DNA from 3 places in the Aerococcus sp. UMB1112A genome. Region 1 is predicted to be linked to each of the others. Evidence: predicted binding sites of a transcription regulator. Region 1 holds the regulator's gene; each other region holds the start of a gene.
The links. Region 1 encodes CtsR, which represses protease genes until heat stress. Its sites were predicted from a motif close to TTGGTCAAAAAAGGTCAAANA; they were not measured.
Positions count from the first base shown of each region.

Region 2: clpP (ATP-dependent Clp endopeptidase proteolytic subunit ClpP) is a predicted target of CtsR. The motif match lies at 1,792-1,812, and genes of this name have one in related genera.
Region 3: QP860_RS05500 (ATP-dependent Clp protease ATP-binding subunit) is a predicted target of CtsR. The motif match lies at 2,506-2,526, and genes of this name have one in related genera.

Region 1 is NZ_JASPDS010000015.1:17,944-22,205, forward strand. Features, by position in the region: gene QP860_RS08240 (ATP-dependent Clp protease ATP-binding subunit) at 1-2,464, opposite strand, end outside; gene QP860_RS08245 (CtsR family transcriptional regulator) at 2,491-2,952, opposite strand; gene QP860_RS08250 (carbohydrate kinase family protein) at 3,203-4,141, shown strand; gene QP860_RS08255 (NupC/NupG family nucleoside CNT transporter) at 4,154-4,262, shown strand, end outside.
Region 2 is NZ_JASPDS010000001.1:107,944-112,205, forward strand. Features, by position in the region: gene QP860_RS00535 (Gfo/Idh/MocA family protein) at 1-46, opposite strand, end outside; gene QP860_RS00540 (helix-turn-helix transcriptional regulator) at 90-926, opposite strand; gene clpP (ATP-dependent Clp endopeptidase proteolytic subunit ClpP) at 1,148-1,744, opposite strand; tRNA gene QP860_RS00550 (tRNA-Arg) at 1,879-1,950, shown strand; gene QP860_RS10595 (DUF7675 family protein) at 2,376-2,525, opposite strand; gene QP860_RS00555 (glutamine amidotransferase-related protein) at 2,570-2,929, opposite strand; gene QP860_RS00560 (glycerol dehydrogenase) at 3,257-4,262, shown strand, end outside.
Region 3 is NZ_JASPDS010000007.1:46,347-50,608, reverse strand. Features, by position in the region: gene QP860_RS05505 (peptide chain release factor 3) at 1-98, shown strand, start outside; gene QP860_RS05500 (ATP-dependent Clp protease ATP-binding subunit) at 164-2,422, opposite strand; gene QP860_RS05495 (phosphocarrier protein HPr) at 2,791-3,057, shown strand; gene QP860_RS05490 (YkuJ family protein) at 3,512-3,739, shown strand; gene QP860_RS05485 (Mur ligase family protein) at 3,837-4,262, shown strand, end outside.

The sequences.
Region 1 (4,262 bases):
CGCTGCCGTCTTCGTGTTGGATGCGAATGTAGAGTTTGCCTTGGCGTGAGCCGATGGTTAGGCGGTCGCCTTCTCCGACGGCTTGGGATAGGATGAGGTCGCTGAGTGGGTCTTCGATTTGGCTTTGGAGTTCCCGACGCACGGGACGGGCTCCGTATTCTGGACTAAAGCCTTTTTCAGCGAGGACTTTGATGGCGCCGTGGGTGAGACGGAGGTCAATACCTTGTTGGGCCAATTGTTCGGCCATGGCATCTGTAAATTTGCTGACGATTTCGCCCACTTGTTCTTGGTTCAGGGAGTGGAAGACGATAATTTCATCCACCCGGTTGAGGAATTCGGGACGGAATTGTTGCTTCAATTCTTCCCGGATACGTTGGCTCATCCGGTCATAGTCATGGCTGACGGACTCCTGACCAAAACCGACTGTCTTCTCATCACGCAGGGCGGTTGCTCCGAGGTTTGAGGTCATGATAATGATGGTATTGCGGAAATCCACCATCCGGCCTTTGCTATCGGTGATGTAGCCATCATCGAGGATTTGCAAGAGTAGGTCGAAAATATCGGGATGGGCCTTCTCCACTTCATCAAAGAGCACGACTGAATAAGGGTGTTGGCGTACTTTTTCGGTCAATTGACCCCCTTCGTCATAGCCCACATAGCCTGGGGCAGAACCAATCATCCGGCTGGTTGAGTATTTTTCCATAAATTCGGACATATCGACCCGGATCAAGTGGCGTTCGGAACCGAAGAGCTCTTCGCTTAGGCTCTTGGCTAATTCGGTCTTCCCGACCCCGGTTGGGCCTAGGAACATAAAGGAACCGATAGGCCGGTTGGGGTCTTTAATCCCGGAATGGGCCCGGCGTACAGCACGAGCCACCGCATTGGTCGCCTCATCCTGGCCTTTGACCCGGCGGTGGAGGCGTTCCTCCAAGGCTAAGAGCTTCTGATTTTCCGTTTCGGTGAGCTGGCTAATAGGGATGCCGGTCCATTGGGCAATGATTGCGGCAATCTCCTCTTCGCCGATCGATAAGTTATAGTTTTGCTTTTTCTTCTTACGCTTGGTCTCTAACTTATTGAGGGCTTCTTCCAGCTCTTTTTGCTTGGCATGGAGCTTGGCAGCCTCTTGGAAGTTCTGCTCAGCCACACACCTTAGCTTGGCTTCTTCGAGTTGCCGGTAGTCGCGAACCAAGTCCTGACTCTTGCCAGCTTGGTCCGTTTTCCCTTGGGCATCCAGGCGTTTGGTTGCTGCGGCTTCATCCATCACGTCGATAGCTTTGTCTGGCAGGAAGCGGTCGGAAATATAACGCGCACTCAAATTGGCTGCCGCATCAATGGCTTCATCGGTAATTGTCACTTGGTGGAAGTCCGCATAGGCTTGGCGGATGCCGGCCAGGATGGACCGGGTTTCTTCAATTGTCGGTTCATCAACTTGGACTTTGGCAAAGCGTCGTTCTAGAGCAGCATCTTTTTCAATATACTTCTGATATTCATTAAGGGTGGTTGCCCCAATCACTTGAACTTCACCGCGGGCTAGAGCGGGTTTAAGGATATTGGAAGCATCCATTGTTCCTTCTGCCCCGCCAGCTCCGATAAGGGTATGCAATTCGTCGATGAAAAGAATGACCTGTCCATCTTGGATGACTTCCTCAATCAGATGTTTCATCCGGTCTTCGAATTCACCCCGGTACTTAGTTCCCGCAATCAAAGAGCCCATGTCGAGCATCATCAAGCGCTTGTTCTCTAAGCTTTCGGGGACTTGTCCACTGACAATGGCCTGGGCTAGGCCTTCCGCAATAGCGGTCTTACCTACACCAGGTTCGCCCACGAGGACAGGGTTATTCTTAGTCCGGCGGCTGAGGATCTGGAGGATGCGTCGAGCTTCTTTTTCCCGACCGATGATGGGGTCAAGTTGGCCATTGTGGGCCCGTTTGGTTAAATCCTTGCTGACTGCATCCAAGGTTGGGGTCTTACTCTTGTGAGGATCAACTTTCCCTTGTTTCTTGCGTCCCCCCCTATCTAAAGGCAGGCCGAGCATCTGGTAGATGTCGCGGCGGATAATATCTGGATCCGCCCCTAAATTCCGTAAAATACGGGTAGCTAGGACTTCTTCTTGCATGAGAGCCAAGAGGATATGTTCGGTCCCTACTAAGGAAGCCCGATTCTTCTTAGCTTCTTCCGTACTGAGGTAGAGCACTTTGTTGGCACGGGGGGAATAGACAGGCTCGCCTAATTCATTATAAGGATCTTGGCCTGAACCATAGCCCACTACGAACTCGACCTCTTCCTTAAGGGTTTCATAGTCATCAATATGAGGGCTCAGGACCGCATGGGCGATGCCATCAGGTTCGGCTAGAAGACCCATCAAGAGGTGCTCTGTCCCAATGGCATGGTGGCGGAAATCCTTCGCCGCATCTAAGGCATAGGCTAAGGCTTTCTGGGCTTTTTCCGTATAGATTTCTTTCATGGTCTAAACTCCAATCTTCGCGCAGTTTAATGATCGTATTTCAACTTACGAAGCACATTCGTTAAGATCAAGGCGCGTAAGGAATCGGCTTGGTTCACATGGGCCATGACGTCCTTGTCTAAGCTCGCATAGATCAAGCGCGCTTCCAACTTCGTAAGCAAGTCATTCTTGTGTAAATTACTAATAATTGCTTGGGCGTCCTTATCTGATAATTCGTCGCCAATCAGCTGAATCATCGAATCAATATAGTCCGCCTCATCAACTACCGTCATCTTAACGATACGAATATAACCACCGCCCCCACGTTTACTCTCCACATGATAACCATTCTGAGGAGTAAAGCGGGTATTAATGACATAGTTAATTTGTGAGGGAACACACTCGAAGCGCTCAGCGATTTCACTCCGCCGAATTTCAACATTCGACGACTCCTGTAAGACTTGTTTCAGGTAGGCTTCTATTATATCAGACATGTTTTTATTACGCATTTTTAATCACCTCTAGTCTGACTAAGTTTGACATTCAACTTTATCATACCGAATTTTCAGCCAAGCGTCAATATCTTTGTCTTTCAAAACTTGACCAAACCAAGCTTTTGCCCCGGTCTGATAGGCTTTAGACCAGCTAATTTTTAAAGCGCTTTCTCTTTACAATTTCATGAAATCGTGCCATTCTTAAGAAGAATTGTGTATAATAGAAAGCGTGCAATCTTATGCAAATTTTAAAGGAGGCAGTGGGATGACGAATGAGTCATATGTCGCAATTATCGGCGGCTTAAACATGGATATTGCAGGGATTTCTGGTCCCATGTACCGGGAGCGGGATTCCAACATTGGTCACATTTACCTGAGTCCAGGGGGGGTCGGCCGTAATATCGCGCACAATTTAGTGCAATTAGAGGTACCGACCTATCTCGTGACCGCATATGGTGATGATGATTTTGGTTTACTAGTTGAAAAATCATGTCGAGAATTAAATATTTCCCTCGATTATGCAGAGAAATTAGAGGACGAACACACCTCAACCTATCTCTATGTTACAGATAGCGACGGGGATATGATTACCGGTGTCAACGATATGGATATCGTTAAACGTATCACACCAGACTTCTTGGCCAACCGCCTGGACTTCTTAAACCAAGCCAAGATTTGTGTCATCGACGCCAATATCTCCCGGGAGACGATTGAGTGGATTGTTGACCATGTCGAGGCGCCCCTCTATGTAGAGCCTGTATCAGTAGCCAAGGCGGCACGTTTCGAAGCGGTCTTAGATCGGATCGACACCATTAAGCCTAACCAATATGAAGCAGAACTCTATACGGGTATCAAGATCCTTGACGAGAAAACAGCCCGTCAAGCTGCCGAAAAACTGATAGAGCTTGGCGTCAACAATGCCTTCATCTCCCTAGGTGCCAAGGGAATGGTCTGTGCCAACTCAGAAGAAACCCACTATGTCCCAGTGCTAGAATCCGACGTGATTAGCGCGAACGGCGCAGGTGACTGTGCTATGGCAACCATTGTCTGGGCCAACTACCACTACGGCCATGAACTGGACATTAAGGAAGTGACCCAACTCGCCCAAGCTGCAGCGAATTTAGCAACCAGCACCATGCACTCGGTCTACGAAGACCTGTCAATATCAGCTGTTGTTAAACGTGCCCAAGATTATAAACAATAGGAGGAATATACTGTGGGAATTATTCGGAATTTAATTGGGATCCTGGTCATTTTAGCACTGGCTGCCCTCTTATCCTATGATCGTTCAAAGATCACAAGTAAAATTAAAAATATCGCCATGA
Region 2 (4,262 bases), on a different contig from region 1:
CCTGTGTCCCAAAACCAATAATAGCGAATTTTAATTTGTCTGCCATAATAACATCTCCTTCATTTATCTTCTATAATATATTTTTCGACTTAGCGGTTAGCCTTGCGGAATTGGCTGGGGGTCATGCCCACACTCTGCTTAAAATAACGCGAAAAATGGGCATTGCTCTCAAAACCATTCGCCAAGGCAATCTCCTGGATGGATAAATCATCGCTCATCATCAGATGATAGCGAGCCTGTAAGAGGCGGTACTTCATGAGGAAATTGATCACCGTCATCCCGGTCACCTCACGGAACAAGTGAGAGACATAGGACTTACTCAGGTTGACACCGCTTGCAATTTTATCCAAGTCTAACTTCTCTTGGTAGTGCTGGGTCAAATAGTAGGCAATCTCCTGGACCCTGAGCAAGGGCTCTTCTTGGCGGGCACTCACTTCCACAATCGACTGGTGGTCCATCCGGTCCAAGGTCATCAAGAGGTCCACAATCTGTAGCTTGACCTGCTGCTCATGGAAGGCATAGGAGGAATCCAGCTGGGTGAGTTCCGCCAGAGCTCGCATCTTCTCAGCCACAATTTCCTTGTCCGAAGACTTGGTCATCCGGTAGAGACTCCCCTGGCCCTCCTTGAAGAGCTCCAGGAGCTGGCTAGCGTCTAAGCTGGCCAAGAGGGGCTGGATCGACTCCCGGGTGAAATGCACCACATGGCGTCGGTAGACCTCCCCCTCATCTTTGACAAAAGCCTTGTGGAGGCGCATGCCATCAATCAGTAAAATATCCCCTGGCTCCAGCTCATAAAACTGGCTGCCAATCTGAAAATAGCAGCAACCAGCAATAAACTGGTAGATCTCCAGCTGGCGGTGGGTGTGGAATTCTAACCACTCATCGCCGCCCTGCAGGTCATAGCCCGCATAAATTTCTTCATCCATTCTGCCACCTGCCTCGTACATTCTTATTATACTAGAGAAAGCGCTTTTAATCATTAGATAAGTCTGTTTAAAAGCGCTTGTTTTTTGACTGAGAGTGCTATTTGTGATGATTTGAGCATGATTATTTGTAAAAAAAAGACTGGAAAAACTCCAGTCTATAGCTAGTCTCACTTGTTAAGTTGTGCAAGAAAATCTCAGTTCGCACAGCTTGACTCAAGCGACTATTTTTGTAATTCTGAATTGGAGGTCATAATATGGTCGATGATCCCATATTCCTTGGCTTCTTCAGCAGACATCCAATTATCACGGTCGGTATCCTTTTCAACCACTTCAATGTCTTGACCAGTTGCTTCGGAAATAATCCGGTTCAAGTTCTTCTTGGTCTTCAAGATATGACGGGCAGTGATTTCAATCTCAGTGGCTTGTCCTTGGACCCCGCCTAAAGGTTGGTGGATCAAGATTTCAGAGTTAGGTAAGGCATAACGCTTGCCCTTCTCACCAGCCATGGCAATCACAGAACCCATAGAAGCCGCAAGACCAGTCACAATAGTTACCACATCTGCATTCACAAAGTTCATGGTATCATAGATGGCAAGGCCAGCTGTGACAGAACCACCTGGTGAGTTGACATAGATGTAGATATCCTTTTCAGGATCTTGGGCATCCAGGAAGAGCAATTGGGCGATAATTGAGTTCGCCATATTGTCATCTACTCCCCCAGACATCATAATAATACGGTCCTTTAATAGGCGAGAATAAATATCATAAGCACGTTCACCACGCGAAGATTGTTCGATTACTGTAGGAATTAAATTCATAAATTAAAACTACCTCCCTATACATTGTTTAATTCTATCATACACGGTTGGTCAACAATGGTCAAGCAAAAAGTCCTAAAAAAGATTTGCATTTTCCAAGGAAAAATTGTATAATAATTTTGTTGTTAATTTTTGCGCCCATAGTGTAATGGATATCACGTAAGATTCCGGTTCTTGAGATGGGGGTTCGATTCCCTCTGGGCGTATAAATGAGCTTTAAACCTTCGAATTAAAGCCTAAAATTGTTGAATCTATCTATCCCCACTGCTAAATGAGTAAGTTGGCACCTAGTAAATTAGGTGCTTTTTATTTTGCCTTCTAGATGACAACGGTCATAATGGTCCCTCTCATCATGATCTAAAGCTACATAAATATTGAAATCATCTTTCTCAAGGGGCATGTCAGTTAGTAGCTTCCAAGCTTCGTTAGACCGTTCGCCAAGCAATTCATCCAACTGCCACTTTTCTAATAGAAATAAGCCATCATTGCTTTCTGTTAGCTTTCTAATAAGCTTATGAACATCACTTTCAATAGCTAGTAGATCTAAGTCCTCAACCTGTTCAAATGAATCTAAAATATTAGTTATTGAAGTAATCAGAATTGGGCAGCTTCCTATGTAGATAATGCTCAGCTATTTCATCTTCGTCAAGTCTGGGAACTCATCATCAAATAGCTGTTTCTCCTTTGCCGTTAACTTGTGGGGATAATCAGACCAGAAATTATAAATTTTCTTTCGGTCAAAACTGAATAGAATTGGACCTAACATCATTGGAATTATCATTCACTATAGAAACTTTATCATTCATAATCTATTTCCCTATGTCTTTAAACATGTCTCCGACTTAAAAAATAATTGCGAGCAAAATTATCTTTTACCCCTTGGGGACGAGGCGCGCGAACAACCTGGGCCCCGCTAGCATAGGCAATCACCTGGTGGCCGAGACAAATCCCTAAGATAGGCAGTTTGCCCTGGGCTAGCTGGAAGAGGTCAGGTGAAACTGTCGCATCTTCAGGACGTTTGGGACCAGGGGAAATGATAAGGCCCTCATAAGCCGTCAGATCAAGCTCAGCTCTCCTCTCTTCCAAGTCAGCGGCAGATAAGATCTCCAAGTCAGCGTCCAATTCCCTAAAGTAGGCGGCTAAATTGTAAACAAAGGAATCGTAATTGTCAATCATCAAAAACATGATGTCTCTCATTTCTATTGATTGGCGATGGATGGCTGCGACTAGGAAATAATTGTAAGAAACTACCCCTAATCAAACTATAAAAAGACGCTCAGCCTTGGTCAGAGATAACAGGTCATCCTATCTGTGATTAAGCTGAGCGTCCTTTTCCCATCGCTTTTAATTTTTAATTATTATAGCATGCTAGGCGTATGGTAACCATTTCCTTTATATTTATCTATTATTGGTCCCATTATGAAATTCTCTAGTCTTTTTCCTTCATCATTTCCACGAAAAGTGTTAAAATAAACATGTGAAATAATTAACATATGTCAAGGAGGAGTTCATATGAATCGAGTATTTGCGAGCCCATCACGTTATGTTCAAGGGAAAGGTGCCTTGAAAACAGGAATTGACTACATCAAAGCCTTAACTAAACGCCCTCTCCTGCTCTGTGATGACACCGTTTGGGAAATTGTCGGGGAATCGTTCCATAACTTCCTCAATAACCAAGGCTTAGAAGTGGAGCATGTGCCCTTCAACGGTGAAGCCTCAGTCAACGAAATTGACCGTGTCTCAGAAATCGCCACAGAAAAAGCCTGCGACGCCGTGATTGGCTTAGGTGGAGGGAAAACCATCGATTCAGCCAAGGCAATCGGCGATAATGCTAAAATTGCTGTTATCGTTGTGCCTACCCTAGCTTCTAGCGATGCGCCAACTTCTGCTCTTTCAGTTATCTACAGTGATGAGGGGGTCTTTGAAGGCTACCGCTTCTATGACAAAAACCCTGACCTCGTCTTAGTAGACAGCAGCGTTGTCGTCCAAGCTCCCGCTCGCCTCTTTGCGGCCGGAATCGGCGATGCTATGGCGACCTGTGTGGAAGGTTTATCTGTTATCAAAGCCCAAGGTAAAACCATGGCAGGCGGAAAAGCTAGCTTAGCGGGCCAGGCCATCGCCGAAAAATGCCAGGAAACCCTCTTTGAATACGGCGAGCTTGCCCTATCTGCTGTTAAAGAACAGCGCGTTACCCTAGCTGTGGAAGCCGTCATTGAAGCTAATACTTTACTCAGTGGCTTAGGCTTTGAAAGTTGCGGATTAGCAGCTGCTCACGCTATCCATAATGGCTTTACCGCCCTCAGCGGGGACATCCACCACATGCAACACGGTGAAAAAGTCGTCTATGGCACCCTCACCCAACTCTTCCTTGAACAAGCTGACAAGGCCATCATCGACCGCTTCATCCACTTCTACCAAGCAGTCGGTCTTCCGACCACACTTGCCGAACTCAAACTTGACCAAACATCCTATGAAGACCTAGTTAAAGTCGGTGAACTCGCCCTCCAAGACGGCGAAA
Region 3 (4,262 bases), on a different contig from region 1:
ACCGCTACGGCCAGCCTGTCTTCCTCTTTGAAAACAATTTCGCTGAGCGCTGGTTCCAAGATAAGTATCCGGATGTCGAATTGAAGAGCTTGCTTTAAGAAAAAATTTAACAATCAAAAAGTGCAGTCCCGAATTTTCAGGACTGCACTTTTATCTTTTGAACTTATTCAGTTTCTCCGTCATCACTCGCACTATCAGTACCTGATTCCGAGTCAGACGCATTATTTTCCTCCAGGTCACTGACGGTAATCTTCTTGTCACCATCGAGGTCAAAGCTGATTTCCTTCAGGCCTGGGTGCTTGAGGTAGGCATCCGCGATTTGGTCTTCAATATGTTCTTGGAGAACACGGCGGAGGGGCCGAGCACCGAGTTTAGGATTATAACCCAGTTCCACGAGTTCATCCTTGGCCTCTGGACTCACTTGGACCTGAATGCCTTGACCTTTGAGCAGGTGATTCATTTCTTTGATCATGAGGTCAATAATGACAATGAGCTCTTCTTTAGTCAATGGTTCAAATTCGACAATGGCGTCGAAGCGGTTAAGGAATTCCGGCTTGAAGTAGTCGTCCAGCTTGTCGAGAACCGTCTTGGTCTTACCTTGCTGGCTGGCGGCGAAACCGACGCTGGATTCGACACCGGCTGATCCCGCATTAGAAGTCATAATGATGATGGTGTCTTTAAAGGAAACCACCCGACCTTGGGAATCAGTCAGTCGGCCGTCATCCATGATCTGCAAGAAAAGGTTGAGGACATCGGGGTGGGCCTTTTCAAGCTCGTCGAGAAGGATCAGGGAGTAAGGGCGGCGCCGGACTTGTTCGGTTAAGCGACCAGCTTCTTCGTAGCCCACATAGCCAGGTGGTGAACCAATCAGCTTGCTGACACTATGTTTCTCCATGTATTCACTCATATCAAAGCGTACCATGGCATCCTTGCTGCCGAAGAGTTCGCGGGCGAGTTGACGGGCAAGTTCTGTCTTACCCACACCAGTCGGTCCTACGAAGAGGAAGCTACCGATCGGACGCTCACCAGCAGTCAAGCCAACCCGGTTGCGTCGGATAGCCCGACTGACAGCTTCAATCGCTTCATCTTGGCCGATGACACGGGACTGTAAGTTTTCCTCTAAGTTGATGAGCTGGTTTTGTTCTTGCTCTTGGAGGTCAGAGACAGGGATGCCGGTTTTTTCTTCCACAATGGATTGAATGTCTTCGACTTCCACCCGGGGGCGTTTTTCAGGGACATCCACATGGTTGTCGCGCATTTCTTGGTATTTGGCTAATTGGTCCCGGTAGTAGGCCGCTTTTTCATAGTCTTCGGCTTCGGTTGCCATCTGCTTCAGGTCATTCAATTGCGTAATTTGCTTGTCGAGCGATTCCAAGTCCACAAAAGGAATGGTAAGATTCTTACGCGACCCAGATTCATCTAAGAGGTCGATGGCCTTGTCCGGGAGCTGACGGTCAGTGATGTAGCGGTCAGATAGGCGGACAGTGGCTTCAATGGCCCCTGGGCTGTAGATAACATTGTGGTACTTCTCATACTTATCCGTAATGCCCTGGATAATTTCAAGGGTTTCTTCCACGCTTGGTTCTTCCACATAAACGGGTTGGAGGCGACGGGCGAGGGCCCCATCTTTTTCGATTTGGCGGAATTCATTGAGGGTGGTAGCCCCAACTAATTGGAGCTCACCCCGAGCTAGGGCTGGCTTGAGGATATTGCCTGCGTCCATGGAGCCTTCAGCACTACCGGCACCGACAATTTCATGAATTTCATCAATGAAAAGGATAATGTCATCATTGGCACTGACTTCTTGGATTAATTGTTGCATTTTTTCCTCGAATTGCCCGCGCACGCCGGTTCCTTGGACCAAGGAGGCCACATCTAAGGAAATCACTTCCTTATTTTGAAGTTTTTCAGGAACTTCTTTCGCTACAATTTTTTGGGCGAGGCCTTCAACCACCGCCGTTTTCCCAACACCGGCTTCTCCGATTAGGACAGGATTGTTTTTGTTCCGACGGTTGAGGATTTCAATCACTCGGCGAATTTCATTGTCGCGTCCAATAATGGGATCGAAGTGGTTATTCTGAGCTAGGTCCGTCATATTCGTGCCATAAGTTGATAGCAGGCTCTGTTCATTATTTGAACTTTGCCCTTGACCAGCGGTGAAGTTAGCAAAAGGATTCTCTCCCTGTTTAGAAGAGGCTTGGAAGCCTGCCGGGTTCTGGCGGAGGCTTCTAAAAATACTATCAAGGTCATTCCAGGGGAGGTCTTGGTTTGGCTTATTTTGTTTATAGTTTTCTTGGGAGCCGCCATCATTGATGACTTCGCGATAACAATGTTGGCAGAGGTTGATGGCTTGGCGCTTGCCGTTAACATTGGCATACATATGGATCGCGGCTTGGCGCTTGCCACAGCGTTGACAAATCATAGGGTCACTCCTTTATCTTTACAAATACTTGGTCAAGTACCTAGTCAAAATATCTTGACCAATACTGACTATACCCATATTATACATTGACCTTTACTGACTTTCAAGTCTTAAGCCTTAAATTTATCCCGTTAAGTGTACAAATTATCTGAAAAAAATAAAGATGTGAATCTGCTAAAAAATTTAAGCAAAGACTTGCATAAAAAAACTGATAGCGGTATCATATGATTAAGTAATCTTTACCACAGGGCCTTGTTTCAAGTGCGCAAACGTGGTAAATTATTATTTAGGAGTATGTTCATCTCTCTTGAGTTTGAGTATTCTGCTACGAAGTGAAGTCAATAATATAGATTAAGGAGATATTTATTATGCAAAAAGAAACTTTCAATATTACTGCTGAAACTGGTATCCACGCACGTCCAGCTACTTTATTAGTTCAAACTGCTAGCAAGTTTGAATCTGAAATCAACTTGGAATATAAAGGTAAATCTGTTAACCTTAAATCCATCATGGGCGTTATGTCTTTAGGTGTTGGTAAAGGCGCAGATGTTGAAATTACTGCTGAAGGTAGCGACGAAGAAGAAGCTATCGCAGCCATTAAAGAAACGATGTCAAACGAAGGTTTGTCTGAATAATAAAAAACTTTCATTAACCGGTGCTCGCACCGGTTATTTTTTTGCTCCTTTATAAAAATTGAGAGTGTGACAAAAGTCATTTAGGCCTGGATTACTTCACGACCGATGTCAGGTCTGACTTTTGGAACAGTTTTTGAAAAAAAGCTCCTTTTTTTAAGAGGCTGGGGCTTTTGTCCCGAGCTCTTCGACTTCACAAACACTATCCATTCAATTATCAACTTTTATCGCAAGACCTTTTTTCTTAATTTCTAATAATTTAGGGATTTTTTCATGCATTGTTCGAGAAGTCTCTAGGAGACTATGCTAGAATAAAGTAAGACGCTAGAGGAATGGATAGCTCTGGCTAAGAAATTTAGAATAATTGTTCACAGAAGCAAGGATTTAGTGTACAATTTTAGCTAAGTTACTTTATATTTAATAGGGTAATTTGGGATATAGTGAAAGGAGTTTTCTTATGAAAACATCACAGTTAAAAGCGATTCTTAACCGTTTAGAAGCGATGACGGCAGATGATTCTGAGATTGAGGTAAGACGTTTCGAATTTGAAGGTCAGGAACGCTGCCAAGTTCGTTATGATCGTGAAACTGAGAGCTTTGAATTGCATGACCATACAATTAATGAAAGCTTCCAATTTGACGATATTGACTTAGTTGCCATTGAAATCTTTGAATTGTTGCAATAGAACGAAATCCGATTATCGGCAGTTAACTGCTGAAACGCTGGGTCGTGTTTGGCACGGCTCTTTTTTTGAAGCGGATAAGGAAGGGTGAAGAGCGGTAGTGAATGCATTGAACTTGGATAAGCTGGCAGATAGACTAGCTGAAGCAGATGAAATTGTGGACTTGAATTGGCCGGGAGCTCTGGAAGTTAAGCAAATTAGCTATGATTCCAGAGAGGTTGAGCCGGGCTGCTTGTTCTTTTGTAAGGGGGCACATTTTGATCCGAAATTTCTTGACCAGGCTAAGGCCAAGGGAGCGGTCGCTTATATAGCGGAAGATCATTATCCCCAAGTTGACCTTCCTTACTGCCAGGTGCACGATGTCCGGCGGGCGATGCCCTTAGTGGCTGACGCTTTCTATGGGGCTCCCTACCGGGCCTTTGACTTGATTGGGATTACGGGAACCAAGGGCAAGACGACGACCACAGCCTATCTCCATGCCATCCTCGATGCCTACCAGGAGGACCAGGGCAAGCCAGCAACAGCC